DNA from 3 places in the Rhodopseudomonas sp. BAL398 genome. Region 3 is predicted to be linked to each of the others. Evidence: predicted binding sites of a transcription regulator. Region 3 holds the regulator's gene; each other region holds the start of a gene.
What was found. Region 3 encodes PhoB, which activates phosphate uptake and scavenging genes when phosphate is short. Its sites were predicted from a motif close to TGTCATNNANCTGTCAT; they were not measured.
Positions count from the first base shown of each region.

Region 1: RBJ75_RS19680 (DUF2794 domain-containing protein) is a predicted target of PhoB. The motif match lies at 7,597-7,613, and genes of this name have one in related genera.
Region 2: ugpB (sn-glycerol-3-phosphate ABC transporter substrate-binding protein UgpB) is a predicted target of PhoB. The motif match lies at 4,740-4,756, and genes of this name have one in related genera.

Region 1 covers NZ_CP133111.1:4,162,393-4,172,396, forward strand. Annotated here, with positions in the region: gene RBJ75_RS19640 (ComEA family DNA-binding protein) at 1-137, opposite strand, end outside; gene RBJ75_RS19645 (DsbE family thiol:disulfide interchange protein) at 240-848, opposite strand; gene ccmD (heme exporter protein CcmD) at 845-1,024, opposite strand; gene RBJ75_RS19655 (heme ABC transporter permease) at 1,024-1,758, opposite strand; gene ccmB (heme exporter protein CcmB) at 1,871-2,539, opposite strand; gene ccmA (heme ABC exporter ATP-binding protein CcmA) at 2,769-3,371, opposite strand; gene acnA (aconitate hydratase AcnA) at 3,584-6,304, shown strand; gene RBJ75_RS19675 (DUF1223 domain-containing protein) at 6,462-7,217, shown strand; gene RBJ75_RS19680 (DUF2794 domain-containing protein) at 7,624-7,995, shown strand; gene RBJ75_RS19685 (GNAT family N-acetyltransferase) at 8,280-8,810, opposite strand; gene RBJ75_RS19690 (Bax inhibitor-1/YccA family protein) at 8,922-9,737, opposite strand.
Region 2 covers NZ_CP133111.1:4,018,182-4,028,185, reverse strand. Annotated here, with positions in the region: gene RBJ75_RS18945 (sn-glycerol-3-phosphate import ATP-binding protein UgpC) at 35-1,138, opposite strand; gene ugpE (sn-glycerol-3-phosphate ABC transporter permease UgpE) at 1,145-1,993, opposite strand; gene ugpA (sn-glycerol-3-phosphate ABC transporter permease UgpA) at 1,993-2,874, opposite strand; gene RBJ75_RS18930 (endonuclease domain-containing protein) at 2,877-3,272, opposite strand; gene ugpB (sn-glycerol-3-phosphate ABC transporter substrate-binding protein UgpB) at 3,372-4,688, opposite strand; gene RBJ75_RS18920 (CaiB/BaiF CoA transferase family protein) at 4,941-6,146, opposite strand; gene RBJ75_RS18915 (GIY-YIG nuclease family protein) at 6,195-6,431, opposite strand; tRNA gene RBJ75_RS18910 (tRNA-Ala) at 6,859-6,934, opposite strand; gene RBJ75_RS18905 (TIGR02300 family protein) at 7,003-7,434, opposite strand; gene aroA (3-phosphoshikimate 1-carboxyvinyltransferase) at 7,581-8,918, shown strand; gene RBJ75_RS18895 (lysophospholipid acyltransferase family protein) at 8,944-9,615, opposite strand; gene cmk ((d)CMP kinase) at 9,823-10,004, shown strand, end outside.
Region 3 covers NZ_CP133111.1:3,884,479-3,894,482, reverse strand. Annotated here, with positions in the region: gene pstS (phosphate ABC transporter substrate-binding protein PstS) at 1-394, shown strand, start outside; gene pstC (phosphate ABC transporter permease subunit PstC) at 679-1,677, shown strand; gene pstA (phosphate ABC transporter permease PstA) at 1,739-2,584, shown strand; gene pstB (phosphate ABC transporter ATP-binding protein PstB) at 2,581-3,405, shown strand; gene phoU (phosphate signaling complex protein PhoU) at 3,431-4,147, shown strand; gene phoB (phosphate regulon transcriptional regulator PhoB) at 4,160-4,864, shown strand; gene RBJ75_RS18305 (GcrA family cell cycle regulator) at 5,199-5,708, opposite strand; gene RBJ75_RS18300 (aspartate aminotransferase family protein) at 6,348-7,562, shown strand; gene argF (ornithine carbamoyltransferase) at 7,559-8,485, shown strand; gene RBJ75_RS18290 (multidrug efflux RND transporter permease subunit) at 8,487-10,004, opposite strand, start outside.

The DNA.
Region 1 (10,004 bases), 280 kb from region 3:
TTGGGCGCGGCTTTGGGGCTCGGAGCCATTTTCTCGGATGTGGCCGGCTGCGGCGACTGCGCCATCGTCGGCTGGGCGGCGAGCAGGCCCAGCGCGAGGGCCGCGGCGGAAAGCGAAGCAAGCTTGAAATGACGCATCGGTGAGGTCCTCCAGGGACGTTGTTAGTCACGCCGTGGAGCTAGCTGGGGATTCATGGCGGCGCCATGGCCGCGAAATGAACGGCAGATAAAAGCCGAAAATTATTTCGCGGGCGTGGCGGCGGCCTGATTGCCGGCCGCCAGCGCCTTGGCGATTTCGGCCTTGAGTACCGTATCGATATTTTCCGGCGTCACCGGCCCGACCAGCTTGTAGGCGATGGCGCCGTCGCGGCCGACGACGAAGGTTTCCGGCACCCCATAGACGCCCCATTCGATCGAGCCGCGGCCATTATCATCGGTCCCCACCACCGCGAAGGGATTGCCGTAGCGGCCGAGGAAACGCCGGGCGTTGTCGGGCTTGTCCTTGTAGTTGATACCGACCAGCTGAACGCGCTTGTCCTCGCTGAGCGCCATCAGCAGCGGCGCCTCGTCGTGACACGGCACACACCATGACGCCCAGACATTGACGACGCTGACCTTGCCCTTGAACAGCGCCGGGTCGAGACCCGGGACCTGGACGCCGTCACGGTTGAGGCCCTCGAGCGCCGGCAATGTCGTCTGCGGCGCCGGGCGCCCGATCAGCGCGGAGGGAATCCGCGAATGGTCGCCGGCGCCGAGGCCGAAATAGAACATCGCCGCCAGCGCGGTGAAGATGAACAGCGGCAGCGCCACCAGCCAGGAGCGGCGGCTCGATTGGGTCTGATCGCTCATGAGATATCCGTTGCGCGTTTGCCGGAGCGCCGGAGCGCGCCGGCGGCGTCGAGGGCGTGCAACCGGGCTTTCTGGCGTCGATAATCGAACCAGACCCAGCCGATCAGCATCGCCACCACGATGGCCACGGCCAGATAGGACCACACGATGAACGCCGCATAGGGACCGAGCGCCATCACGCCGCCTCGGGGCGGCTGGCCTGCAGCATCTGCAGGGTGCGGATGCGGCGGCGCAGGATTTCATTGCGCATCGCCGCCAGATGCAGCGTCACGAACAGCAGCGAAAACGCGACCGCCATCACCAGCAGCGGGATCAGGAACGCCTTGTCCAGCGTCGAGCCGCCGATCCGCATCACCGAGGCCGGCTGGTGCAGCGTATTCCACCAATCGACCGAAAATTTGATCACCGGCAGATTGAGGGCGCCGACCAGGGTCAGGATCGCAGCGGCGCGGGCGGCGCGCGAGGGGTCCTCGACCGCGCGCCACAGCGCGATCAGGCCGAGATACATCAGGAACAGGATCAGCATCGAGGTCAACCGGGCGTCCCATTCCCAATAGGTGCCCCACATCGGCCGGCCCCACAGCGAGCCGGTGAGCAGCGCCAGGAAGGTGAAGGCCGCGCCGATCGGCGCCGCGGTCTTGGCGGCGACGTCGGCCAAAGGATGCCGCCAGACCAGGGTGCCGAGCGCGGCGAGGCTCATCACCCCCCAGACGAACATCGCCAGCCAGGCATTGGGAACGTGAATGAACATGATCTTGACGGTGGCGCCCTGCTGATAATCATCCGGCGCCAGCGCCGATTGAACGAGGCCAACCGCCAGCAGACAGGCGGTGAGTCCGGCCAGCCACGGCAGAATCCGCCCGGTCAGGGTCAGGAACTTGGTCGGATTGGCAAGATCGGTCAGATTCATGGCGTTCCTGATGTCATGGCGTTCCTGATAATGGCAGCGGCGGCCGCAGGCAATCCGCCGATACTTGCTTCAGCTTGGCTCCGCGAGAGTTGATCGAGATTAAACCCGGCACCTAATCCATCCCCTGACGCAGGCTGGCGGCCGCGGCAAATGGTCCGATCACCATGCTGGCCAGCGACAGCGCGCACAGGATCGAAAACGGCGTGCCGAACGAAACCGGACCTGAAATCGCCGCCTGCGACGCCGCGACGCCGAAAATCAGCACCGGTATAGCCAAAGGCAGCACCAAAACCGCCAGCAGCAGCCCGCCGCGATGCATCGTCACCGCCAGCGCCGCGCCGATCATGCCGGTAAAAGTCAGCGCCGGTGTTCCGGCCAGCAGCGTCAGCATCACCGCCAGCGACGCCGAGCCGTCGAGATTGAGCAACAGGCCGAGGACCGGGGTAGCGACGATCAGCGGCACGCCCGCCGCCAGCCAATGCGCAAGCGCCTTGGCGGCGCAGGCCAGTTCCAGCGGGGTCCGGCTCATCACGAGCAGATCGAGCGAGCCGTCCTCGGCATCGGCCATGAACAGCCGGTCCAGCGTCAACAGGCTGGCGAGCAGCGCGCCGAGCCACAGGATCGCCGGTCCGATCCGCGCCAGCAGCTTCAGATCCGGCCCGATCGCGAACGGCATCAGCACCACCACGGTGAGAAAGAACAGCACCCCGATCAGCGCGCCGCCGCCGACCCGCAGCGCGATCCTGACGTCGCGGCGAATGATGGCTGTGAGCGCGGTCATACCGCCACCCGTGAGCGCAATGCCCGTGGCCCCCCACCCCCGACCCCTCCCCGCGAGGGGGAGGGGAGCAGAGAGGCCGCGGATGATTTGCGGAACTTGAAAGCGCTCGTGTTTCGATCGGCTGTAAAGAACAAATCCTCCCCGAGCACTGCGCGCGCCCCTCCCCCTTGCGGGGAGGGGTCGGGGGTGGGGGTGCCGCGGGCACCGCGCTCGAGGCTAGTCCGAATCATCATGCCACCGCCCCGATCCGCAATTCGCGCGCGGCGATGCCGAGCGGGGTGTGGGTGGCGGCGATGATCAGGCCGTCGCGGGCGAGATGGTCGGTCATCAACCCGGCGAACATCTGCTGTCCGGCGGTATCGAGCGCCGAGGTCGGCTCATCGAGCAGCCAGATCGGCCGTCGTACCGCCAGCAATCGCGCCACCGACAACCGTCGGCGCTGCCCGGCCGACAGATAGGCCGCCGGCAGATGCGCGGTGTGGGACAGGCCGACCGCCGCCAGGCTGGCCTGCGGATCGGCCGGCTCGCCGCCGAGAAAGTCGCGCCAGAATGTCAGGTTTTCGACGACGCTCAGCGACGGCTTCAGCGCGTCGCGATGGCCGAGATAATGCGCCTGCTCGGGCACCGGCAGCTCGGCGTCGCCGCCCGACAGCTCGATCACCCCGTCGGCCCGCGCCAGCAGACCCGCGATCAGGCGCAGCAAGGTGGTCTTGCCGGCGCCGTTATGGCCAACCACGGCCACCGCCTCGCCGCCGACGGCGTCGAAATCGAGACCGGCGAAGACCTCGCGGCCGCCCCGTACACATCTGAGCCCACGCCCCGACAGCCGCATCTTTGCGCATTCCCCGGTCCGACTAGGCCGCCGCGATCGGTCAATCTGCATTGCTGCGCATGATTGTCGATCTGGCGGCGCGTCTGGAAAGATTCTATAAGCCGAGACTTGATGCAGCACACAGTCAGCGCCTGCAAGCCAATAGGCTTGCCCCTCCGAGGCGCCTTGATACCCATTCGCCACCTGAAGAACGAAAATCGGGACCGCCTCACATGACCTCCCTCGACAGTTTCAAATGCCGCAAGACCCTCAAGGTCGGCGCCAAATCCTATATTTATTACAGCCTGCCCGCCGCCGAGAAGAACGGCCTGACGGGCATTTCCAAACTGCCCTATTCGATGAAGGTGCTGCTGGAAAACCTGCTGCGCAACGAGGACGACCGTACCGTCAAGAAGGCCGACATCGTCGCGGTGGCGAAATGGCTGAAGAAGCGCGCGCTACAGCATGAAATCGCATTCCGCCCGGCGCGGGTGCTGATGCAGGACTTCACCGGCGTGCCGGCGGTGGTCGATCTGGCGGCGATGCGCAATGCGATGCAGGCGCTCGGCGGCGACGCCGAGAAGATCAACCCGCTGGTGCCGGTCGATCTCGTCATCGACCATTCGGTGATCGTGAATTTCTTCGGCGACAACAAGGCGTTCGGCAAGAACGTGGTCGAGGAATACAAGCAGAACCAGGAGCGCTATGAATTCCTGAAATGGGGCCAGAAGGCGTTTTCGAATTTCGCCGTGGTGCCGCCCGGCACCGGCATCTGCCATCAGGTCAATCTCGAATACCTCGCCCAGACGGTCTGGACCCGCAAGGAGAAGATGACCGTCGGCAAGAAGAAGGGCACCTTCGAGGTGGCCTATCCCGACACCCTGGTCGGCACTGATTCGCACACCACCATGGTCAACGGCCTGGCCGTGCTGGGCTGGGGCGTCGGCGGCATCGAGGCCGAGGCCGCGATGCTCGGCCAGCCTCTGTCGATGCTGCTGCCCGAAGTGATCGGCTTCAAGCTGAAGGGCGCGCTGAAGGAAGGCGTCACCGCCACCGATCTGGTGCTGACGGTGACCCAGATGCTGCGCAAGCAGGGCGTGGTCGGCAAATTCGTCGAATTCTACGGCCCTGGCCTCGATTATCTGTCGGTCGCCGACAAATCCACCATCGGCAATATGGCGCCGGAATATGGCGCCACCTGCGGCTTCTTCCCGGTCGATGCCGAAACCCTGAGCTATCTGAAGACCTCCGGCCGCGCGCCGTCGCGCGTCGCGCTGGTGGAGAAATACGCCAAGGCCCAGGGCATGTTCCGCACCGCGAAATCGCCCGACCCGGTGTTCACCGCGACGCTGACGCTCGATCTCGGCGACGTCGTGCCGTCATTGGCCGGACCGAAGCGCCCTGAGGGCCGCGTCGCGCTGCCGGCGGTCGCCGAAGGCTTCGCCGCGGCGATGACCAGCGAATACAAGAAGGCCACCGACCACATGGCGCGGTTTGCGGTCCAGAACCGCAATTTCGATCTCGGCCATGGCGACGTGGTGATCGCCGCGATCACCTCCTGCACCAATACTTCGAATCCGAGCGTGCTGATCGGCGCCGGGCTGCTCGCCCGCAACGCCGCCGCCAAGGGCCTCAAGGCCGCGCCCTGGGTGAAGACCTCGCTGGCGCCGGGCAGCCAGGTGGTTGCGGAATATCTCGCCAATTCCGGGCTGCAGAAGGACCTCGACAAGGTCGGCTTCAACCTGGTCGGGTTCGGCTGCACCACCTGCATCGGCAATTCCGGTCCGCTGCCGGAAGACATTTCCAAGTCGATCAACGACAACGGCATCATCGCCGCCGCGGTGCTGTCGGGTAACCGCAATTTCGAAGGCCGGGTGTCGCCCGACGTGCAGGCCAATTACCTGGCCTCGCCGCCTTTGGTGGTGGCCTATGCGCTGGCCGGCTCGGTGACCAAGAACCTCAATGTCGATCCGATCGGCACCGGCAAGGATGGCCAGCCGGTCTATCTCAAGGACATCTGGCCGACCACCAAGGAGATCAACGCCTTCATGAAGAAGTTCGTCACCGCGGCGATCTTCAAGAAGAAATATGCCGACGTGTTCAAGGGCGACACCAACTGGCGCAAGATCAAGACCGTCGACTCCGAGACCTACAAGTGGAACATGAGCTCCACCTATGTGCAGAACCCGCCCTATTTCGAAGGCATGAAGATGGAGCCGGAGCCGATCGTCGACGTCGTCGACGCGCGGATCCTGGCGATGTTCGGCGACAAGATCACCACCGATCACATCTCGCCCGCCGGCTCGATCAAGCTGACCTCGCCGGCCGGCAAATATCTGTCCGAGCATCAGGTCCGACCCGCCGACTTCAATCAGTACGGCACGCGGCGCGGCAATCACGAGATCATGATGCGCGGCACCTTCGCCAACATCCGGATCAAGAACTTCATGATGAAAGGCGCCGACGGCAATATTCCGGAAGGCGGACTGACCAAGCACTGGCCCGACGGCGAAGCGATGTCGATCTATGACGCCGCGATGAAGTATCAGGCCGAGCAGGTGCCGCTCGTCGTGTTCGCCGGCGCCGAATACGGCAACGGATCGTCGCGCGACTGGGCCGCCAAGGGCACGCGGCTGCTCGGCGTTCGCGCCGTGATCTGCGAGAGCTTCGAGCGCATCCATCGCTCCAATCTGGTCGGCATGGGCGTGTTGCCGCTGACCTTTGCGGACGGCGACTCATGGACATCGATCGGGCTGAAGGGCGACGAGACGGTCTCGATCCGTGGCTTGCAGGGCGATCTAAAGCCACGCCAGCAACTGACCGCCGAGATCGTATCGGGCAACGGCAAGAAGCGTCAGGTCTCGCTGCTGTGCCGGATCGATACGCTCGACGAGCTGGAATATTACCGCAATGGCGGCATCCTGCACTACGTGCTGCGCCGGCTCGCGGCCTGACCCTCGCCAGGGGTATTTCAAGGCGGATTGCCTCACTGCGAAGTGAGTGGCAGGTGATCGGAAGGCGGCTTATTCAAGAGCCGCCTTCTGGTTGTCGAAGGCTCCCCCAATCGACGGCGTTCCGGCCGATGGCCGGGCGTTGGTGTGGCTTGGTAGCATGATCATTTTCAACGGATTCTCACGATGGTCTGGCGCGCTCAGCCTGTGCGCGATCGCCATGATGGTCCGTCCCGCCAGCGCCGATCCGCGCGCGGTGGTGGAGCTGTTCACCTCGCAAGGCTGCTCGTCCTGTCCGCCCGCCGACAAGATCGTCGGCGAGCTGGCAAAGGACCCATCGGTGATCGCGCTGAGCATGCCGATCGACTATTGGGACTATCTCGGCTGGAAGGACACGCTGGCGGATTCGCGCTTCAGCGCCCGCCAGAAGGCTTATTCCCAGGTCCGCGGTGATCGCGACGTCTACACGCCGCAGATGGTCGTCAACGGTTCGGTTCACGTTCTCGGAAGCGACCGCGCCGATATCAACAACGCGATCAAGACGACGGAGGCGACCGCGGGCGTAATGTCGGTCCGCGTCATGATGAAGCTCGACGGCAAGCAGATCGATGTCTCGGTGCCGGCGGCGCATCCGGGCGATGCCGCAAGCCATGGCGAGGTTTGGATCGGCGCCATCTCCAAAGAGGTCCCGATCTCGATCGGGCGCGGCGAGAATCGCGGCAAGCAGGTCGTCTACCACAACGTGGTCCGGAATCTGCTGAAGGTCGGCGACTGGAACGGCACCTCGCGTAGCTGGACCGTGCCGCTGGAGAACATCACCGGCGACGGCGTCGACGCCGCGGTGGTGTATCTGCAGGACGGCGATCGTGACCGACCGGGCGCAATGCTTGGCGCCGCCTTCGCGACACTGCACTGATTTCCCTCGATCTTGGATGATGGGTCCGGCCGCGGCGGCACCGCCGTCCGTCGTCGTCCGGCTGCGCCGGTGACGATAAAGCAGACCCCAAACGGAAAAGGGCCAACTCGCGTTGGCCCAGTCCGGGGATTAACTATGCGATGGACCCGATCCAGACAATCCCGGGGGGCTGGGGGCTGAGGAATCCAGGACCGAAAGGACCGGGCCATCGCAGTGATTGTGTTGTGCCAATTCCAAAGGGCGGGCGATTGGCGAAATTCGGGCGGTAATAAGATTGCTCTAACGATGCTGTGAGAGCCCGGTGACCGCGCGTTGCTGCCGATTCCGCGTGGATTCGGTTGGTCCCGGCCCCTTGCGGCGCGGCGCGGTCGGGGCGATCATGTCAGGGCAATGACAGGAGTCCGGGATGAGTTCGATGTCGGAGGGGACTGACCCAAGCGAGATTCGCGCGACTGAGCGCGGCGCCGTCGCCACACCACAGCAGGCCGTGGTGACGTTCAATCGCGTGGAGCTCAATCGCATTCTCAATCTCTACGGGCGGATGGTCGCGGCCGGCGAATGGCGCGATTATGCAATCGACTTTCTCAAAGATCGCGCGGTGTTCTCGGTATTTCGCCGCGCCTCGGAAGTGCCGATCTACCGGATCGAGAAAGACCCCCGGCTGGCCCGTAAACAGGGCGCCTATAGCGTGATTTCGGCGGGCGGCCAGATCCTGCGCCGCGGCCACGAGCTGGAGCGGGTGCTGCTGGCGATCGATCGCAAGCTGGCGGTGGTGTAGAGCGTTTTCGAGCGAAGTGGGTACCGGTTCGCGTGAAGAAACGCGTCAAAACAAGAATTCAGAGCGGCTATATTCGATCCGTGACCGCACGGGCAGCGTGCCCCCTCTCCCATGGGAGAGGGTTGGGGTGAGGGGTTGCAACCTCTCGTCAGTCCCAACCCCTCACCCGGATTGCTTCGCAATCCGACCTCTCCCTATGGGAGAGGTGAAAAGGCCGTCGCGGCGTAGCTATCGATCTCATCACATCAAAGGCTGGACGACAGAGCCGCCGCGAATAGCTTTAATCAGGCGTCGGGCAGTGTGGCGCCGCCCTCGCCCAGCGCGCGCTGCATCATCACGGTGTCGAGCCAGCGACCGAACTTGAACCCGACATTCGGATTGGTGCCGATCATCTCAAAGCCGAGCCGGGCGTGCAGCCCGATCGAACCGGCATTGTCGGAATCGCCGATCACCGCGATCATCTGGCGATGGCCGCGCGCCTCGCATTGCGTCATCAATTCGCGCAGCAGTCTGGTGCCGAACCCGCGGCGATGCGCGGCGGGGTCGAGATAGATCGAATTCTCCACCGTGAAGCGATAGGCCGGCCGCGGCCGATGCGGCCCCGCATAGGCATAGCCGGCGATGCTTCCCTGCCGCACCGCCACCAGATAGGGAAATCCGCCATCGCGCAGCGCTTCGAATCGCCGGGTCATTTCGGCCAGATCCGGCGGCGTCAGCTCAAAGGTCGCGGTGCCGAACCGGACGGCCTGCTCATAGATCGCCGTGATGGCCGCCAGATCGGCGGCGACGGCGGGTCTGATTTCAACGTCGAACATGGGATGGGACACGGCACCGGACATGGCCGCAGATTATTTTTGTCGAACGCAAAAGAAAAGCCCCGGCCGCGAGGCCGGGGCCTTGTATTCGATCGGTTCGGGCGAAGCCCGTTATTCTCGCTGGCCCAGCAGCTGCAGCAGCAGCGTGAACAGGTTGATGAAGTTCAAATACAGCGACAGCGCGCCGGTGATGGCCGCGCGCTCGGCGACGTCGCCGCCCTGCGAGGCATAGCCGTAGATGTAGTCGTTCTTCAGGCGCTGGGTGTCCCAGGCGGTCAGACCCGCGAACACCAGCACGCCGACCACCGAGACGATGAACTGCAGCATCGAGGAGGCGACGAAGATGTTCACCACGCTGGCGATGATGATGCCGAACAGGCCCATGATCAGGAACGAGCCCATTCCGGTCATGTCACGCTTGGTGGTGTAGCCATAGAGGCTCAGCGCGCCGAACGAGGCCGCGGTGATGAAGAACACCCGCACGATCGAGGTGTGGGTATACACCAGGAAGATCGACGACAGCGAGATGCCCATCAGCGCCGAAAACGCCCAGAACAGCATTTGCGCCGTCGAGGGCTTCAGCCGGTTGATGCCGAAGGAAATCACGAACACCATCGCCAGCGGCGCCAGCATGAACACCCACTTCAGCGGGCTCACGAAAATGGCAACGCCGAATGAGGTCAGATATTGCCCGCGCGCCAGCGCCAGCGCGGCACCGTTGGCGGCCTGCGCCGCCTGCGAGGCATCCTTGGTCACCGCGAACATATAGACGCCGAGAGCGGCCGCGCCGGTGATGGCCAGGCCGATCGACATGTAATTGTAGATGCGCAGCATATAGGCGCGCAGACCGGCATCGACAGCCGCGGCGTCAACGCGCCCGGCCGCCCGGCCGAAAGGAGAAGCATAGTTGCGGTCGAAGTCCGACATGGTCGAAATCCCGTGGTTGCCTGGCCAAACGCAAAGGGTGGGCGCGGCCAGTTTGAATTCTATCCCGGACACCGAAGCATGACTGTTATGAATTTATCGCCATGCAGCCGGTGTCCGACCCATCTGGTATGTGGGAAACTAACACATTCCATGCAAGCTTTAATGCGCGGCTGAATGTCGCTCCGCGCCATAGGGTAAAGATAATCGCATCGTGGCGTGGCGCCGGCACGCTGCTGGCGGACGGCCAAACCAGGCCGCTTGCACCCG
Region 2 (10,004 bases), 130 kb from region 3:
GCAAAAGGCCCAGTGGAACGCGCGGCTTACCCCCTCACAGGTCGATCCGGCGGCGGCCGTCGGCGCTGAACAGATGCAATTTGTCGCGCGGCGCGGTGGCGACGATCCGTTCGCCGATCGCCGGCGCGATCTGGCCCGGGACCCGCACGATCACCTCGTCGGGCGGCAATTCGCCGGGCTTGGTGCTCACGCTCGGCGCGTCGCCGTGCTGGGACCGCGCGCCATAGACGAAGGTCTCCGGGCCGACCCGCTCGATGGCGTCGACGATGAGGTCGAGCGCAAAGCCGCCGGCGGTCTGCGAGCCGGCCGCAATCGACAGGTCCTCCGGCCGGATTCCCAGAATCCCGGCCTCGGCGGTGCTGCGGCTGTCGCCGGCAAATTGCGCGCGCAGCTCGGGGCCGTCGAGCGCGATCAGGTTCATCGGCGGCGCGCCGATGAAGGAGGCGACGAAAGTGGTGGCGGGCCTTTGGTAGACCTCCAGCGGATTGCCGATCTGCTCGACCACGCCGCCATTCATCACCACCAGCATGTCGGCCAGCGTCATCGCCTCGAGCTGGTCATGGGTGACATAGATCGCCGTGGTGGCGAGTCGCCGCTGCAATTTGCGGATCTCGACCCGCATCGCGATGCGCAGCTTGGCGTCGAGATTGGACAGCGGCTCATCGAACAGGAACACTTTGGGCTGCCGCACGATGGCGCGGCCCATCGCGACGCGCTGGCGCTGGCCGCCAGACAATTGCCGCGGCTTGCGCGCCAGCATCGGTCCGATCTCGAGGATCCGCGCGGCCTCCTGCACCCTGGCGTCGATCTCCGGCTTCGCCATGCCGCGATTGCGCAGCCCATAGGCCATATTGTTGTAGACGCTCATATGCGGATACAGCGCGTAGTTCTGGAACACCATCGCGATGTCGCGCTCCGCCGGCTCGATCTGGTTGACGATGCGGCCGCCGATATCGATCTCGCCCGAGGTGATGGTCTCGAGTCCCGCGACCATGCGCAGCAGCGTGGACTTGCCGCAGCCCGACGGGCCGACCAGCACGCAGAACTGGCCGTCGCCGACCTCGACATCGACGCCCTTGATGGCCTCGAAGTCGCCCGGATAGGTCTTGCGGATATTGCGAAGGGTGACGCTGGCCATCTGCTGCTATTTCTCCGTCTCGACCAGGCCGCGCACGAACAGCTTCTGCATCAGCACCACCACGGCGATCGGCGGCAGCATCGCCAGCACCGCGGTCGCCATCACCACCGGCCATTCGGTCAGCGCGTCGGAGGTGACGATCATCTTGCGAATGCCGATCTGGATCGTCTGCATGTCGTCGCGGGTGGTGATCAGCAGCGGCCACAAATACTGATTCCAGCCGTAGATGAACAGGATCACGAACAGCGCCGCGATGTTGGTGCGCGACAGCGGCAACAGTGTATCCCAGAAGAACCGCAACGGCCCGGCGCCGTCGATCCGCGACGCCTCCAGCAGTTCGTCAGGCACCGTCAGGAAGAACTGTCGGAACAGCAGCGTCGCGGTGGCCGAGGCGATCAGCGGCAGCGTCAGCCCGGCATAGGAATCGAGCAGGTTCAGATCGGCGGCGATCTTGTAGGTCGGATAGATCCGCACCTCGACCGGCAGCATCAGGGTGATGAAGATCAGCCAGAACAGCGCCATCCGCAAAGGAAAACGGAAATAGACGATGGCGTAGGCCGAGATGATCGAGATCGCAATCTTGCCGATCGCGATCGTCATCGCCATCACGAAGGAATTGAACAGCATGCTGCCGACCGGCTCGCGCGTGGTGCCCGACGAGCCGACGAAGATCGTCTTGTAATAGGTCTCGAGAAAATGTCCGCCGGGCAGCAGCGACATCTGGCCGTTAGCGATGGTCACGGTGTCCTGGGTCGAGGCCACGAAGGCGAGATAGACCGGGAAGGCGACGATGATGACGCCGATCCACAGGATCAGATGCGGCACCAGATTGCCGAATTTGCGGTGCTCCACCATCAGTAATTCACCTTGCGCTCGACGAAGCGGAACTGGAACGCGGTCAGCGCGATCACGATGCCCATCAGGATCACCGATTGCGCCGCCGAGCTGCCGAGATTGCTGCCGAGCAGGCCGTCCTGGTAGACCTTGTAGACCAGGGTCTCGGTGGCCTTGGCTGGACCGCCGCGGGTCATGGTGTCGATGATGCCGAAAGTGTCGAAGAAGGCGTAGACGATGTTGACGATGATCAGGAAGAAGATGGTCGGCGACAGCAGCGGGAAGATGATGGTCCAGAACCGCCGCATCGGCCGCGCGCCGTCAATCGCGGCGGCCTCGATCACGCTCGACGGGATTGCCTGCAGCCCGGCGAGGAAGAACAGGAAATTATAGGAAATCTGCTTCCACGCCGCGGCGAGGATGATCAGCGTGGCGGCCTGATCGCCGTCGAGCAGCGGATTCCAGTCGACGCCCAGCGCGTTCAGCCCATGGGCGAGGACGCCGAGCGACGGGTTGAGCATGAACACCCACAGCACGCCGACCACTGGCGGCGCCACCGCATAGGGCCAAATCAGCATCGTGCGATAGAACAGGCTGCCGCGCAGCGGCCGGTCGGCCATCACCGCGAGCAGCAGCGCCAGCGATAGCGACGAGAGCGCGATCGCGAAGGAAAAGCCGAAGGTGCGCAGGATGGTGGCGAAATAATCGGGCTGGGTCAGCAAGTCGCGATAATTGTCGAACCAGACCCAGCTGGTCGACAGCCCGAAGGCGTCCTGCAGCAGGAACGACTGGATCACTGCCTGCACCGCGGGCCAATAGAAGAAGACCAGCACGATCGCCAGCTGCGGCGCGATCAGCAGATAGGGCAGCCACGGCGAGCGGAACACGGCGTTCTTGAGCATGACTAGCTCCCCTCCCCCCGCTCTTGCGGCGGGGAGGGGTCGGGGGTGGGGGTAGCCGCAGGCAGGGCGTCTACGATAGTCTGAAGAACGCCGTCGATATTTTGCAGAACATCGTTGTTCCAGAATCTCAGCACGCGATAGCCCGCTGCGTTGAGGTATTTGGTGCGAACGACATCGGAGGTCGATCCGTCATGCTGGCCACCGTCGATTTCGATGACGAGGCGGAGGGAGTGGCAGGCGAAGTCCGCATAATAAGGGCCGATGGTTGCTTGCCGGCGGAAATGGGCCCCGGCAAAGCCCGGCCGACGCAGACGCTGCCACAATTTGCGCTCGGCGTCCGTCGGGTTTCGACGAAGGCTCCGGGCTCGCGGGATGCGTTGGTCGACCGTGCGCGCCATCGACATCTACCCCGGGTCACCCCCGACCCCTTCCCCGCCGCAAGCGCGGGGGAGGGGAGAAGAGCCCTGAGATCAAGGTTGGTGTGAGTTGCAACGTAATCACTTCACCGCGGTCTTTTCGAACTGGCGCAGGATCACATTGCCGCGCTCGACGGCGGCGTCGAGGGCCTGCTGGGCGGTCTTCTTGCCGGCCAGCGCCTGCTCGATTTCCTCGGCCCAGACGTCGCGCAGCTGCACCATGTTGCCGAGCCGCAAGCCGCGGGAATTCTCGGTCGGCTCCTTGTTGGTCAGCTCCTTGAGCGGGGTCTCCAGATAGGGCTGTTCCTTGTAGAAGCCTTCTGCCTTGGCCTTTTCATAGGCCGCCTTGGTGATCGGCAGATAGCCCGAGGCCTTGTGGATCCAGACCTGACGATCGGTATCGGACAAGAACGCCAGGAATTTGGCGACGCCCTTGTATTCCTCCTTCGACTTGCCGCCCATCACCCACAGCGAGGCGCCGCCGATAATCGAGTTCTGCGGCGCACCCTTGACGTCGGGATAATACGGCATCGGCGCGTTGGTGAAGTTGAACTTGGCCTGCTTCTTGACGTTGCCGAAGAACCCCGAGGAGGTCAGGAAGATCGGGCATTCGCCGGAGGTGAAGCGGCCCTCGCCGCCATTGGCGCGGCCGGAATAATCGTAGGTCTTGTCCTTCTGCAGATCGATCAGGTTCTGCAGGTGGCGGACCTGCACCGGACCATTGAATACCAGCTTGGTATCGAAGCCGTCGAGGCCGTTGGCCTTGGTCGCCAGCGGCACATTATGCCAGGCCGACAGCTGCTCGAGATTGACCCAGGTCACCCAGGCGGTGGAGAAGCCGCATTTGTCGAAGCCGGCCGCCTTGAGCTTCTTGGCGTCGTCGAACACTTCGGGCCAGGTCTTGGGGATCTCGGCGATATCGGCCTTCTTCAGGGCGTCGAGATTGATCCACATCACCGTCGAGGACGAGTTGAAGGGGAACGACAGCATCTCGCCCTTGGAGGTCGAGTAGTAGCCGGTGATCGCCGGCAGATAGGCCTTGGGATCGAATTTCTCGCCGGTCTCCTGCATCAGCTTGTAGACCGGCTTGACCGCGCCGGTGGCGCTCATCATCGTCGCGGTTCCGACCTCGAACACCTGCATGATGTGCGGCGCGTTGCCGGCGCGGAACGCGGCGATGCCGGCGTTCATAGTGTCGGTGTAGCCGCCCTTATAGGTCGGGACCACCTTGTAGTCGCTCTGCGAGGCGTTGAAATCCTCCGCGAGCTTGACGACGACGTCGTTGTTGCCGCCAGTCATGGCGTGCCACCACTGGATCTCAGTCACCGCATAGGCGGGCGAGGCGAGCGCCAGCGTCGTCGCCAGGGTCGCAGCAAGGCCGAAATGTCGAACAGCCATCAGAATCTCCCGGTTGGGCCGTCATTGTCATTGGCGCGGTAGCAGCGCGGGATGACGGGCACATGACCGTATAAGCGACGAAAGGCCGACGGGAAAGCGTCGGCGAAAGGCTGCCGCAAAAAAGCGCAAACTGGGCCGGGGCGCGGCGCGGCATCCGCACCGCGGCGAGCGCAGTGCGGCAACACCCGATCGGTGCCGCGTCAGTCACTGCGCGGCACCGTATTGGCAAGCCCGGCTGGGCTCAGCCGGCGCTCAGGATTTGCGCTGCGGCCCGCTGACGACGCCGTCGGCAACTAGCGCCTTGATGTCGGCGTCCGAATAGCCGAACTCGCCCAGCACCGCGCTGGCGTGCTCGCTGAATTTCGGCGGCAGGCTGCGCAACGACGCCTTGCTGCGCTCGAACCGGATCGGCGAGGCGACGCCCCGGTACCAATCCTGCTCGACCACGTCGCCGCGATGGGCGGTGTGGGCGCTGGTCAGCGCCTTGTCGATCGACTGCACCGGGCCGGCCGGCAGGCCGGCGGCGAGCAACCGGTCACAGAGCGGTTCGGCGTCGTGCTGGCTGAACACCGCGGCCAGCTCGGCGCGCAACGCCTCACGGTTGGCGATGCGGTCCTTGTTGCGGGCAAAGCGCGGATCGGTGCCGAGTTCGGGTTTGCCGATCTCCTTGGCCAGCTTGCGGAAGGTGCCGTCATTGCCGACGCCGATGAAGATATTGTCGGTCCGGGTCGGAAAGATCGCATAGGGCACCAGATTGGGGTGCTCATTGCCGGTCAGCGCCGGCGGCTTGCCGTGCAGGAAATAATTCGCCGCATGCGGATGCATGATGGCCAGCCCAGTCTCGTACAGCGTGGTCTCGAGGAACTGCCCCTTGCCGGATTTGTGCCGCTCGGCCAGCGCCATCAGGATGCCGATCGCCGCATAGAGCCCGGTGGTGATGTCGACCAGGGGTACGCCGATTCGGGTCGGGCCGCTGGCTTGCGAGCCGGTGGCGGCGATCATTCCGGTCATCGCCTGGATGATGGCGTCATAGCCCGGATTGCCGCCGCGCGGGCCGTCGCCGCCGAAGCCGGAAATCCGGCAATGCACCAGGCGGGGAAACTTCTCCCGCACCACGTCATTGCCCAGGCCCCATTTGTCGAGCGTACCGGGTTTGAAATTCTCGATCAGGACGTCGGCGTTCTCCAGCATCTTGAACAGCACGGTGCGCCCGCCGGGGGAGGCCAGATCGAGCCCGATTGAGCGCTTGTTGCGGTTGATGCCGATGAAATAGGCCGCGTCGTCGCCATGGAACGGAGGGCCCCAGTCGCGCACCTCGTCGCCGGCCGGCGGTTCGACCTTGATGACGTCGGCGCCGTGATCGGCGAGAATCTGGGTGCAATAGGGGCCGCCGAGCACGCGAGTCAGATCGATCACGCGCAATCCGGCCATTGCGCCGGGGGGAGTGTCAGAGGTCATGAACGCTTTCTTTGTGAAGCTTGGAGGAATCGCCGCGAAACTTATCCGTCAAAGCCGCTTCTTGGCAAATGCCCGGCCTGACGCGGATTTGAGATATTTCTCGAAGGCGAAGGCCTTCTGTCGGTCGCTGAAAGCGACATAGGTTTTCAGCCGCCACGGCTTGAATTTTGAAGTGTGTGACACCTCGCCGGCATTGTGCTTGGCCAGTCGCGCGCGGAGATCATCGGCGATGCCGATATAGAAATGCTCTGATTCAAGACTTTCAAGGATGTAGACGTATTTCATCGGGCCGAGCCGAATCAAATCGCCGAATCAGGATTGCCGAGCCGAAGCTGGCGAAGCGTTGCGGGATTTGGATGAATTTGACCGGCCCGGCTTCGCCCTGCGGGCTACGCCGCGGCAGCCTTCGCTGCCTTCGCTCTCGAGAGGGCTTCCGGCTTGCCGAGCCGAAGCTGGCGAAGTGTGGAGGAATTTGGCTGAACTTGACCGGCCCGGCTTCGCTCTGCGGGCTACGCCGCGGCAGCCTTCGCTGCCTTCGCGCTCGAGAGGGTTTCCGGCTTGCCGAACCGAAGCTGGCGAAGTGTGGAGGAATTTGGCTGAACTTGACCGGCCCGGCTTCGCCCTGCGGGCTACGCCGCGGCAGCCTTCGCTGCCTTCGCCCTCGAGAGGGCTTCCGGCTCGCCGAGCCGAAGCTGGCGAAGCCAGCGAAGGCTGGTGGAGCCAGGCGGGATCGAACCGCCGACCTCTTGCATGCCATGCAAGCGCTCTCCCAGCTGAGCTATGGCCCCGTAACTTTCGCGCGTCGGCAAATCAGTCGGCGCGCGGGCAGCACCCTGAACACATATCAGGGCAGACCTCAAGTCTCCTCATCACCTGAAACGTCACCAATGATGTCGGTCACGTCATCATCGCTCTCTTCGTCGTCGGCGATGAAGGTCGAATCGTCGTCGTCATCGTCCTCGATGTTGTCGTCGATCTCAATATCGTCTTCCGATTCAGGGACCACGGCCTTGACCTTGCCGGTCTTTTCCTCGGCATCGGCTTCTTCCAGCGGCACCAATTCCTCGGCATCGGCCTCGGCCGCCTCGGGCGTCTCGGCGGCCGATGCGGCGGATGCCGCTGCGGCGGCGCGGGACGCCGCGTCGGCGCGGGTCCGCGGCGGCGGTACCGGCGCAATCGGCACCACCTCGCCGGTATAGGGAGAGATCACGGGACTCTTATTGAGGTCGTAAAACTTTTTACCCGTGGTCGGGCAAATTCGCTTGGTTCCGAGATCGGATTTGGCCACTTGTGCAATCCTGGGAATTCTAGAAAAACGGTGCTTCACTTGGCTAGTTGCTACGCTGCTGTCAATAGCGCTGTGCGCGCGATGGCCTGCAGCGTGATGCGCGCGGCCCTTGGCGATCCCGCTCGAGCGCGCAAAGGAACCCAATCTTGACCAATTCCGCACACCCCACGCCGCTGCAAGCACGGCGCAGCGCCGTCCTCAGCGGGGCCGCTCGTGTTCCCGGCGACAAGTCGATTTCGCACCGCGCCTTGATTCTCGGCGCGCTTGCGGTCGGCGAAACCGCGATTTCGGGCCTGCTCGAAGGCGAGGATGTTCTCAATACCGCCAAGGCCATGCAAGCGCTGGGCGCGCAGGTCGCCCGCACCGGCGATTTTGCCTGGACGGTTCAAGGCGTTGGGGTCGCGGGCTTCGCCCAGCCGGCCGCCCCGCTGGATTTCGGAAATTCCGGGACCGGCTGCCGGCTGGTGATGGGCGCGGTGGCGGGCTGCCCGATCGTGGCGACGTTCGATGGCGATTCGTCGCTGCGCGGCCGGCCGATGCGCCGCATCGTCGATCCGCTGGAACTGATGGGGGCGCGAATCATCGAAAGCCGAGACGGTGGTCGTTTGCCGCTGACCCTGGCCGGCGCCCGCGATCCGCTGCCGATTCGCTACCAGACCCCCGTGGCCTCGGCGCAGATCAAGTCGGCGGTGCTGCTGGCCGGGCTGGCCGCGCCCGGCGTCACCACGGTGATCGAAACCGAGGCCAGCCGCGACCATACCGAGCTGATGCTGCGCCATTTCGGCGCCGCGCTGACGTCCGAGCCGGAGGGCGCCCATGGCCGCCGGATCTCGCTGACCGGCCAGCCGGAATTGCGCGGCGCGCCGGTGGTGGTGCCGGCCGACCCGTCCTCGGCGGCGTTTCCGATGGTGGCGGCGTTGATCGTGCCGGGTTCCGATATCATGCTCAGCGAGGTGATGACCAATCCGCTGCGCACCGGCCTGTTCAAGACCCTGCGCGAAATGGGCGCCTCGATCGAGGAGAGCGAGGTCCGCGGCGATGCCGGCGAGCCGATGGCCCAGTTCCGGGTGCGGGCCTCGAAGCTGAAGGGCGTCGATGTGCCGCCGCAGCGCGCGCCGTCGATGATCGACGAATATCTGGTGCTGGCGGTGGCAGCTGCCTTTGCCGAGGGCACCACGCGGATGCGCGGGCTGAAGGAATTGCGGGTCAAGGAATCCGACCGGCTGGAGGCCACCGCGGCGATGCTGCGGGTCAATGGCGTCGCGGTCGAGATCGAGGGCGACGACCTCATTGTTGAGGGCCGAGGCCACGTTCCGGGCGGCGGCCTGGTCGCCACCCATATGGACCATCGCATCGCGATGTCGGCGCTGGTGATGGGGCTGGCGTCGGAGCAGCCGGTGCAGGTCGACGATACCGCCTTCATCGCCACCAGCTTCCCGGATTTCATCCCGATGATGCGCAGGCTCGGCGCGGAATTTTTTTAGCAGGGGCGAATCCTGTCGGGCTCGCTCAGGCCGGCTCGATCGGCACCCGGCCGGACAGCAGATCGGCGTCGCGCTGCACCGCCGACAGCGCCGCCGCGAGCCGGGCGCTGGCCGCGTCGCGGTCCTCGGCGGGGTCGACCATGATCGGCTCGCCCCAGCGAACCACGAATTTCGAAAACGGCAGCGGCAGAAACAGCCGGTCCCAGCTGTTGAACACCCTGGCGCGTTGCGCACCGACACTGGCCGGCAGGATCGGCAGCCCGGTCAGCCGGGCCAGATCGAGGATGCCGTCATTGGCATGCATCCGCGGCCCGCGCGGGCCGTCCGGGGTGACGAACAGGCAATGGCCGGAGCTGGCGAATCGCATCAGCTCGCGGACCGCGCGCATCCCGCCCTTGGAACTCGAGCCGGTCACGGTCTCGATCCCGAACAGCACGCCGAGCTTGCTGATCAGGCGGCCGTCGCGGTGGGCGCTGATCAGCGCGATCAGCGGCTTTTGCTCCACGCACAGCATCGACAGCATCATCAGGCGGCCATGCCACATCGCCAGGATGTAGGGCCCCTCGATCGGCGGCCGCGGCCGGTCGATCCGCCCGGTCCAGAGCACGATCTGATAATAGATCGCCATCGGAATGCTGACGACAGTCTGGAATGCATCCGAGCGCAGAATGCTTTTGACGATTGCGGGTGTGGCCATCGCGACAATTCACCAGGCGGATCGCAACCAAGGGCGGCACTGCGGCGCCCCGTGCGTCTCCGGAACCGGGCGGTTTATAGAGCCGGTCGGGCGCTTGCAACCAGCGGCCGGCTTGAAAAATCGGGATCGGCGGTGTTGAAGGAGGGCCGGCCCGTCGGGGGCCGGATCGCCGTGGCCCCTTGGGAGCTATGGCAGAGCGGGAATAGCATGATCATCGCCATCGACGGACCGGCCGCCTCCGGCAAGGGCACGCTCGGCAGGCTGCTCGCGGACCATTACGGCTTTCGTCACCTCGATACCGGGGTGATCTACCGTGCGGTCGCCAAGGCGCTGCTCGATCGCGGCGCCGATCTGACCGACGAGCCCTGTGCGGTCGAGGTCGCGATGAC
Region 3 (10,004 bases):
GGCCAAGAACTCGATCGGTTATGTCGAGTATGCCTATGCCAAGCAGAGCAAGCTGACCTACGCCGCGATGGTCAACAGCACCGGCAAGACCGTGCAACCCACCACGGCTGCGTTCCAGTCCGCAGCGGCGAATGCCGAATGGTCCAAGGCTCCGGGTTATTACCTGATCCTGACCAACCAGCCGGGCGAGGCCTCCTGGCCGATCACCGCCGCGACCTTCATCCTGATGCACAAGGAGCCGGTCGACAAGGCTGCCTCCTCCGAAGCCCTCAAATTCTTCAAGTGGGCTTACGCGAAGGGCGACAAGATGGCCGAGTCGCTCGACTACATCCCGATGCCGGAGCCGGTGGTCAAGCTGATCGAAAAGACCTGGTCGGCTGACATCAAGAGCTGAGCCATCCTGAGCTCCACGGCGTTCGCGATCCCGGGTTGGGTCGCGAACGACACAGGCGACCCCCGGAATCCCCATCGCCTCGACGCGAAATCGGATTCCGGGTCCGCGCTGCAAGGTGCGCCCCCTTGGCGACCAAGGCGCACCCCTAAGCGACAATGTGGATCCACCGGCCTGCGTCGCGCCAAGCCGCGTTGCCAGGCGACCGATCGCCCAATCTGATTCAATCGAGACCTTCAGGCCGTGAGACGAAGCCTGGCTGGCCTGCTACTGTAAAGGGGAATGGCGTGGCGGATATGGCGGTTCAAAGTACGGTTATGGAAGCTGCCGGACCTTACGATCGCGCCAAGGCGCTGAGCGCGTTCAAATTTGGCGACAGCGCCTTCTATTGGGTCACGCGCGCCTGCGCGATTTCGGTGCTGTTGATTCTCGGTGGCATCATCCTGTCGCTGATCCTGGGCGCCTGGCCGGCGATCCGCGAATTCGGTTTCTCCTTCCTGATGACCGCGCGCTGGGCGCCGGCCAACGATCCTCCGGTCCTCGGCGCGCTCGGCCCGATCTACGGCACGCTGGTCACCTCGGTGATCGCGATGATCATCGCGATCCCGGCCGGCCTCGGCATCGCGATTTTCCTCACCGAACTGTGCCCGCAATGGGCGCGGCGCCCGATCGGCATCGCCATCGAACTGCTCGCCGGCATTCCCTCGATCATCTACGGGATGTGGGGGTTCTTCGTGCTGGCGCCGTTCATGGCCAACCACATGCAGCCGTTCATGATCAGCGCCTTCGAGGGCGTTCCGGTGCTGGGCACGATCTTCGCCGGACCGCCGTCCTATCTCAGCCTGTTCAACGCCGCGCTGATCCTCGCCATCATGGTGCTGCCTTTCATCACCGCGATCTCGGTCGACGTCTTCAGGACGGTGCCGCCGGTGCTGAAGGAGGCGGCTTACGGCATCGGCTGCACCACCTGGGAAGTGGTGCGCAAGGTGGTGATCCCCTACACAAGGGTCGGCGTCATCGGCGGCATCATGCTGGCGCTCGGCCGGGCGCTCGGCGAGACCATGGCGGTGACCTTCATCATCGGCAATTCGTTCCGGATCGACGGGTCGATCTTCTCGCCCGGCACCACGATTTCGGCGGCGATCGCCAGTGAATTCGCCGAAAGTTCGGGGCTGCACCAGTCCGGCCTGATCCTGCTCGGCCTGTTGCTGTTCATCCTCACATTCCTGGTGCTGTCGGCGGCGCGGCTGATGCTGATGCGGCTCGAACGCAAGGCGGGGAACTGAGCATGAACCCGAATAATGGACACCGGTTTTCCGCTGCGATCATGTTGCTCCAGGTGACGTCATGAATCCGATCTACAAGAGCCGCCGCCGCAGCGACCTCACCATCAAGATCCTGTGCCTGTTTGCGACGGTGTTCGGCGTCACCTGGCTGGCGCTGATCCTGTTCACGCTGTTCTACAACGGCCTCGCCGGCATCAACGTCCAGATCTTCACCCAGAACACCCCGCCGCCTGGCTCCACCACCGGCGGTCTGCTCAACGCCATCGTCGGCTCGGTGATGATGACCGTGATCGGCGTCGGCATCGGCGCGCCGCTCGGCCTGTTCGCCGGCACCTATCTGGCCGAATACGGCAAGCACGACCGCCTGACCTCGGTGATCCGCTTCATCAACGACATCCTGCTCAGCGCGCCTTCGATCATCATCGGCCTGTTCATCTACGGCGCCGCCGTGGTGCCGATGGGCCGGTTCTCGGCGCTGGCCGGCGCGCTGGCGCTGGCGGTGATCGTGATCCCGGTGGTGGTGCGCACCACCGAGGACATGCTGCTGCTGGTGCCGAGCTCGCTACGCGAGGCGGCCTCGGCGCTCGGGCTGCCGCGCTCGCTGGTGATCAAGCGGATCGCCTACCGGGCCGCGCGCGCCGGGCTGATCACCGGCGTGCTGCTGGCCACCGCGCGGGTCGCCGGCGAAACCGCGCCGCTATTGTTCACCGCGCTCAGCAACCAGTTCTTCAGTCTTGATCTCACCAAGACGATGGCCAACTTGCCGGTGACCATCAACAACTTCGTGCAGAGCCCCTACGACTACTGGAAACAGTTGGCCTGGAGCGGGGCGCTGATCATCACCCTGGCCGTGCTGGCCCTGAACATTGGCGCGCGCATTCTTGGCGCCGAGAGGACCGCGAAATGACCGAGATTTCCATCGCCACCAACGTTCCCGCCGCGCCGATGCCGCCGATGATGGATCAGCCCGAGGGAACCCCGAAGGTCAGCGTGCGCGACCTGAATTTCTACTACGGCCAGAACCACGCGTTGAAGCACATCAACCTCAACCTCGTCGCCAACAAGGTCACCGCCTTCATCGGGCCGTCCGGTTGCGGCAAGTCGACGCTGCTGCGGATCTTCAACCGGATGTATGATCTGTATCCCGGGCAGCGCGCCGAGGGCCAGGTGATGCTGGATTCCACCAATATTCTCGATCCCAAGCTCGACCTCAATCTGCTGCGGGCGCGGGTCGGTATGGTGTTCCAGAAGCCGACCCCGTTCCCGATGACGATCTATGAGAACATCGCCTTCGGCATCCGGCTGTACGAGAAGATCTCCAAGGCGGAGATGGACGCCCGGGTCGAGAAGGCGCTGCGCGGCGCGGCGCTGTGGACCGAGGCCAAGGACAAGCTCGGCGCTTCGGGCCTCAGCCTGTCCGGCGGGCAGCAGCAGCGGCTTTGTATCGCCCGCACCATCGCGGTGCGGCCGGAAGTGATCCTGTTCGACGAGCCGTGCTCGGCGCTCGATCCGATCTCGACCGCGAAGATCGAGGAGCTGATCGACGAATTGAAGGAAAGCTACACCATCGCCATCGTCACGCATAATATGCAGCAGGCGGCGCGGGTCTCGGAATCCACCGCCTTCATGTATCTCGGCGAGTTGATCGAATTCGGTCCGACCAACAAGATTTTCACCTCGCCGACCGATCGCCGCACCCAGGACTACATCACCGGCCGGTTCGGCTGACGCGCAGCGCGCGAGGAGAATGAACATGGGCTTCGAACACACCACCAAGGCATTCGACGGCGACCTGCAGGAACTCACCAGGCTGGTTGCCGAGATGGGCGGCCTCGCCGAACGGCAGATCGTGGATTCGGTCGACGCCCTGATCCGGCGCGACATCCCGCTCGGCGCCCGCGTGGTCGCGGCCGATGCCGAGATCGACCAGATGCAGCGCACTATCGAGGAACGCGCGGTGCTGACCATCGCGCGGCGACAGCCGATGGCGGTCGATCTGCGCGAGATCGTCGGCTCGATGCGGGTCGCCACCGATCTGGAACGGATCGGCGATCTGGCCAAGAATATCGGCAAGCGCGTCAACGCGCTCGACAGCGATTTCCATCCGCTGAAGCTGATCCGCGGCCTCGAGCACATGACCGATCTGGTGCAGTCGCAGGTCAAGGCAGTGCTCGACGCCTATACGGCGCACGATCTGCCGGCCGCGATGGTGGTGTGGAACGGCGACGAGGAGGTCGACGCGATCTGCACTTCGCTGTTCCGCGAATTGCTGACCTATATGATGGAAGATCCGCGCAACATTTCGTTCTGCATTCATCTGATGTTCTGCGCCAAGAACATCGAGCGGATCGGCGACCACGCCACCAACATCGCCGAGACGGTGTTTTACATGATCGAGGGGCAGCAGCTTCTCGACAAGCGACCGAAGGGCGACATGACGAATTTCGCCAATGCGGCGCCCGGCAACTGACGAGGACGAACGATGAGTGCGCGCATTCTGGTGGTCGAGGACGAAGAGGCGCTGACGACGCTGCTTCGCTACAATCTCGACGCCGAGGGTTATGACGTCGAGACAGTGGCGCGCGGCGACGACGCCGACACCAGGCTGAAGGAGCGCATCCCCGACCTGATCGTGCTGGATTGGATGCTGCCGGGCCTGTCCGGGATCGAGTTGTGCCGGCGGCTGCGGGCCCGGCCGGAAACCAAGCAGCTGCCGATCATCATGCTGACCGCGCGCGGCGAGGAAAGCGAACGGGTTCGCGGCCTTGCGACCGGCGCCGACGACTACATCGTCAAGCCGTTCTCTGTGCCGGAATTGCTGGCGCGGGTGAAGGGCCTGCTGCGGCGCGCGGCTCCGGAACGGCTCGCCAGCATCCTGGCCTATGGCGACCTCGAGCTCGACCGCGAAAAGCGGCGGGTGGCGCGCTCCGGGCGGCCGATCGATCTCGGCCCGACCGAATATCGGCTGCTGGAATTCTTCCTCGAACATCCCGGCCGGGTGTTCAGCCGCGAGCAATTGCTCGACAGCGTCTGGGGCCGCGACATCTATATCGACGAGCGCACCGTCGACGTTCATATCGGACGGCTGCGCAAGCTGCTCAATCCCGGCCGCGAACAGGACCCGATCCGCACCGTGCGCGGCGCCGGCTACGCCCTCGACGACCGCTTCGCCGCCAAGGCGGAGTGAGGGACGGCGCCTCGTCATCGTCACCCGTCATCCTCCGCGACAGCGGAGGACCCAGGATTGCAGGGCGTTGATGGTGAGTTGCTGATCGTCGGCGCTCTGGGACACCGGTCGCCCGGTCGAGCCGGGCGATGACCCATGAGCGCTGCGCGATGCCGTGCGCAGCGCCGCGTCATCATCAGCCGTCATCCTCCGCGACAGCGGAGGACCCAGTATTGCAGAGCGTTGATGGTTAGTTGCTGATTGTCGGCGCGCTTGGGTCGCCCGGTCGAGCCGGGCGATGGCGTCGTCCCGCAATGCGGCGCTGACTGAAGCTGACGCGGCTTAGCGCGTGGGCTTAGCGCGTCGGCTTGGGCATCTGGCGGCGGCGGTCGCCGGCCGGCTGGTAGGCGATGCGCGAGTGATGCGCGCAATAGGGCAGGCCGCCGAGCGCCTTGCCGCCGCAGAAGAAGAATTCCGGATTGGACGGATCGCCGATCGGCCAATGGCAGGTCGCCTCGTTGAGCTCCTGCAGGCTCAGCCGCTGGCTCATCGGCACCACATTGTCGTAGGACACCGGATCCGGCTCGGCCTCGACCTCGAACACATGCGCCAGCGCGGTGTTGCCGCGCGCCACCGGGCGCGACACCCGCATCATATGCTGGGCCGGACGCGCCTTGCGCGGTCGCGGCGCCGCGGAGGACGGGCTTTTGGCCCGGCCGGACAGGCCGAGACGATGAACCTTGCCGATCACCGCGTTGCGGGTCACATTGCCAAGCTCTGCGGCGATTTGACTCGCCGACAAGCCGCCTTCCCATAATTTCTTCAATTGCTCGACGCGGTCGTCGGTCCAGCTCAGTGCCGTCATCGCTTTAATCCCTTCGTGTCGCCCTCGCCGCAGTGCGGCGTTGCGACGTAGATGTCGCCAAAATCCCTGACGGCAGAATCCCTTAGCCCTCGCCGGGCGCGACTTGCTCGCCCGGGCGTTACGCAACACAGAGGACTCAAGAGGATCGCAACCGCGCACGAGATGTCGTACTCGACAGGCCAAAGGCTACAATATGCCGTGACTCTCGCGCAAGAGTCTGACCTGGTGCATCCACACCTTCTACTACGAGGACCTCGTATTTCGGCCCGTCATGCCTGTTCGCAACGTCGATCGCCGAGCGATCGCGCGGTCCGGTTTGCCAATGCCCAGCACCAACGAAGCATGGGCGGGTTTGGTTCAGGCATTTCGACCGCCGACGCCAATTGTTCGCGTGGCCGGCTCTCGCCGGTTCGGCCCCGCGCAGCCGGCCGGACCGCCTTGCGGCCGCGGGATGTCCGCGATCCGGCGCCGATGCCCGGAAAATACGGGCGAAGCATCGGTTGACAGGGTGCCGCGCGCTTCTAGAATAAAGCCACGTGCCGCCTGGAAAGGCGGCACGTTTCGTTTCCGGGGTAGGTTGGTCGGCGGCCGTGACGGGCACGGCGGACTTTGTGCCCCAATTTTCCGATCGGATCGGCCATGTCCAAAAGCGCAAGCACCTCCCATCTGTTGCCAGTATTCGCCAGGGCGGACCTCGCCTTCGAGCGCGGCGAGGGCGTCTGGCTGATCGGCACCGACAAGGAGCGCTATCTGGATTTCACCAGCGGCGTCGCGGTCAATGCGCTCGGCCATTGCCATCCGCATCTGGTCGCCGCGCTGCAGGCGCAGGCCGCCACGCTGTGGCACATGTCGAACCTGTTCAAGAGCCCCGACGGCGAGCGGCTGGCGGCGCGGCTGTGCGAGCAGAGTTTCGCCGATTTCGTGTTCTTCGCCAATTCGGGCGCCGAGGCGATGGAATGCGCGCTGAAAATGACGCGCCATCATCATTTTTCCAAAGGCGCGCCGGAGCGCACGCGGATCATCACCTTCGAGGGCGCGTTTCACGGCCGCACGCTGGGGACGCTGGCGGCCACCGGAGCGGCGAAATATCTCGAGGGCTATGGCGCACCGCTGGACGGCTTCGACCAGGTGCCGCTTGGCGATCTCGAGGCGGTCAAGAAGGCGATCGGCCCCAACACCGCCGGCATTCTGATCGAGCCGCTGCAGGGCGAGGGCGGCGTCCGCGCGCCGTCGCACGGGTTCTTCCGGGCCCTGCGCGATCTGTGCGACCAGCACGGCCTGCTGCTGATCTTCGACGAGGTGCAGACCGGCATGGGCCGCACCGGCGAATTATTCGCCTATCAGCGCATCGGCGTGACCCCGGATATCATGTCGCTGGCCAAGGCGCTGGGCGGCGGTTTTCCGATCGGCGCTTGCCTGGCCACCGCCGAAGCCGCCGCCGGCATGGCGCCGGGCTCGCACGGCTCCACCTTCGGCGGCAATCCGCTGGCGGTGGCGGCGGCGAATGCCGTGCTCGACGTCATGCTGAAGCCGGGCTTTTTCGATCACGTCAACCGCATCTCGCTGCTGCTGAAACAGAAGCTCGCCTCGGTGGTCGATCGCCATCCGCAGGTGCTGTCGGAAGTGCGTGGCGAGGGCCTGCTGATCGGGCTGAAGGCGGTGGTGCCGTCGGGCGATCTGATCGCCGCGTTGCGAGCGCAGAAGCTGCTCACCGTCGGCGCCGGCGACAATGTGGTGCGGCTGTTGCCGCCCTTGATCGTCAGCGAGGCCGAAATCGAGGAGGCGGTGGCGCGGCTGGAGCGCGCCTGCGTGACGCTCGCCGATGCCGCGACGCCGCGGGAGGCTGTGCAATGAGCAAGTCGCCGCGCCATTTCCTCGACCTGACCGAGGTGCCGACCAAGGAGCTGCGCCGGATTCTCGACGCCAGCGTCGCGATGAAGGCGAAGCTGAAGGCCCATGTGAAGCCCGACAAGCCGCTCGACGGCAAGACCCTGGCGATGATCTTCGAAAAGCCCTCGACCCGGACGCGGGTGTCGTTCGATGTCGGCATGCGCCAGCTCGGCGGCGAGGCGATCATGCTGACCGGCGCCGAGATGCAGCTTGGCCGCGGCGAAACCTTCGCCGACACCGCGAAGGTGTTGTCGCGCTATGTCGATGCGATCATGATCCGCATCCTCAACCATGAATCGCTGCTGGAGCTGGCCGCGCACGCCACCGTGCCGGTGATCAACGGCCTGACGCGGCGTTCGCATCCCGGCCAGGTGATGGCCGACCTGATGACGTTCGAGGAGCACCGCGGCCCGATCGAAGGCCGCACCATCGCCTGGACCGGCGACGACAACAACGTGCTGGCGTCCTGGGTGCATGCCGCCGAGCGCTTTCATTTCAATCTGCGCATCGCCACGCCGCCGCAATTGGCGCCGAACAAGGCGATGAAGGACTGGATCAAGGCCACCGGCGCCTCGATCCAGCTCGGCAATGATGCCGAAGCCGCGGTGCGCGGCGCTGATTGCGTCATCACCGATACCTGGGTGTCGATGGGCGACAAGGAAGGCGAGCATCGCCATAATGTGCTGAAGCCGTTCCAGGTCAACGCCAAGCTGATGTCGCTGGCCGACAAGGACGCGATCTTCATGCATTGCCTGCCGGCGCATCGCGGCGAGGAAGTCACCGACGAGGTGATCGACGGCCCGCAATCAGTGGTGTTCGACGAAGCCGAAAACCGCCTGCACGCCCACAAAGGCATTCTGGCCTGGTGCCTCGACGTCGTCGGTTGACCTACTCGGCGGCCTGCTTGAGCGGGCCTGATTCAGTCGCGGCGGCGTTGGTTGCGGCGCGTTGCGACCGTCCCGTGCCCGACATCGCGTTGGATAGCCTGTCGAGATAGAGATACACCACCGGGGTGGTGAACAGCGTCAGCAGCTGGCTGACCAACAATCCGCCCACCATCGCATAGCCAAGCGGCTGGCGGATCTCGGAGCCGGTGCCGGTGCCCAGCATCAGCGGCACGCCGCCCAGCATGGCCGCCATGGTCGTCATCATGATCGGGCGGAACCGCAACAGCGCGGCTTCGCGGATCGCCTGCTCGGGCGGCAGGCCGCGATCGCGTTCGGCCGAGATCGCGAAATCCACCAGCATGATGCCGTTTTTCTTGACGATGCCGATCAGCAGGATGATGCCGATCAGCGCGATCAGGCTGAAATCGAAGCCGAACAGCATCAGGATCGCCAGCGCGCCGACGCCGGCGGAGGGCAGCGTCGACAGAATCGTCAGCGGGTGAATGTAGCTTTCGTACAGAATGCCGAGGATCAGATAGACCACGACGAGCGCCGCCAGGATCAGCAGCGGCACGGTGCTGAGTGATTGCTGGAACGCCTGGGCGGTGCCCTGGAAACTGCCGTTCAGCGTCGCCGGCGCGCCGAGCTGCGCCATCGCGGCCTGCACCGCGGTGGTGGCTTGGCCGAGCGCGGTGCCCTCGGCGAGGTTGAAGCTGATCGTGGTCGCCGGGAACTGGCCCTGATGGCTGATCGACAGCGGCCGCACCGGCACGCTGGTCCAGGTCGCGAATGCCGACAGCGGCACCTGGTCCCCGGTCGAGGGCGACTTGATGTAGATCTTGTTCAGCGTGGCGAGATCGCCCTGCAACGCCGGCAGGATCTCCAGGATCACGTGATAGCTGTTCAGCTGGGTGAAATATTGCGCCACCTGGCGCTGGCCGAAGGCGTCGTACAGCGTGTCGTCGATCAGTTGCGGCTGGATGCCGAAGCGCGAGGCGGCGTCGCGGTTGATCGTCAGCGTCAGGGTCGAGCCTTCGGTCTGCTGGTCGGTGGCGACGTCGCGCAATTCCGGCAGCGTCTTCATCTTGGCGAGAATCTTTGGCGCCCATTGGTTGAGTTCGCCCAGATCGGCGTCCTGCAGGGTGTATTCGAACTGGGTCCGGCTGGGCCGCCCGCCGAGGCGGACGTCCTGCGCCGCCTGCATGAACAGCCGCGCGCCCTCGACCTGCTCGAGCTTCGGCCGCAGCCGGGCGATGATTTGCGGGGCGGTGGCGCTGCGCTGATCGCGCGGTTTCAGGGTGATGTACATCCGGCCGTTATTGAGCGCGCTGCCGGAGCCGCCGATCATCATCGCCACGCTGGCGACGGCGGGGTCGGCCAGCACGATCTTGCCGAGCGCTTCCTGGTGCTTTTTCATGTCGGCAAAGGAGATGTCCTGCGCTGCCTCCGAGGTGGCGGTGATCAGGCCGGTGTCCTGCTGCGGGAAAAATCCCTTCGGAATCACCATGAACAGATACAC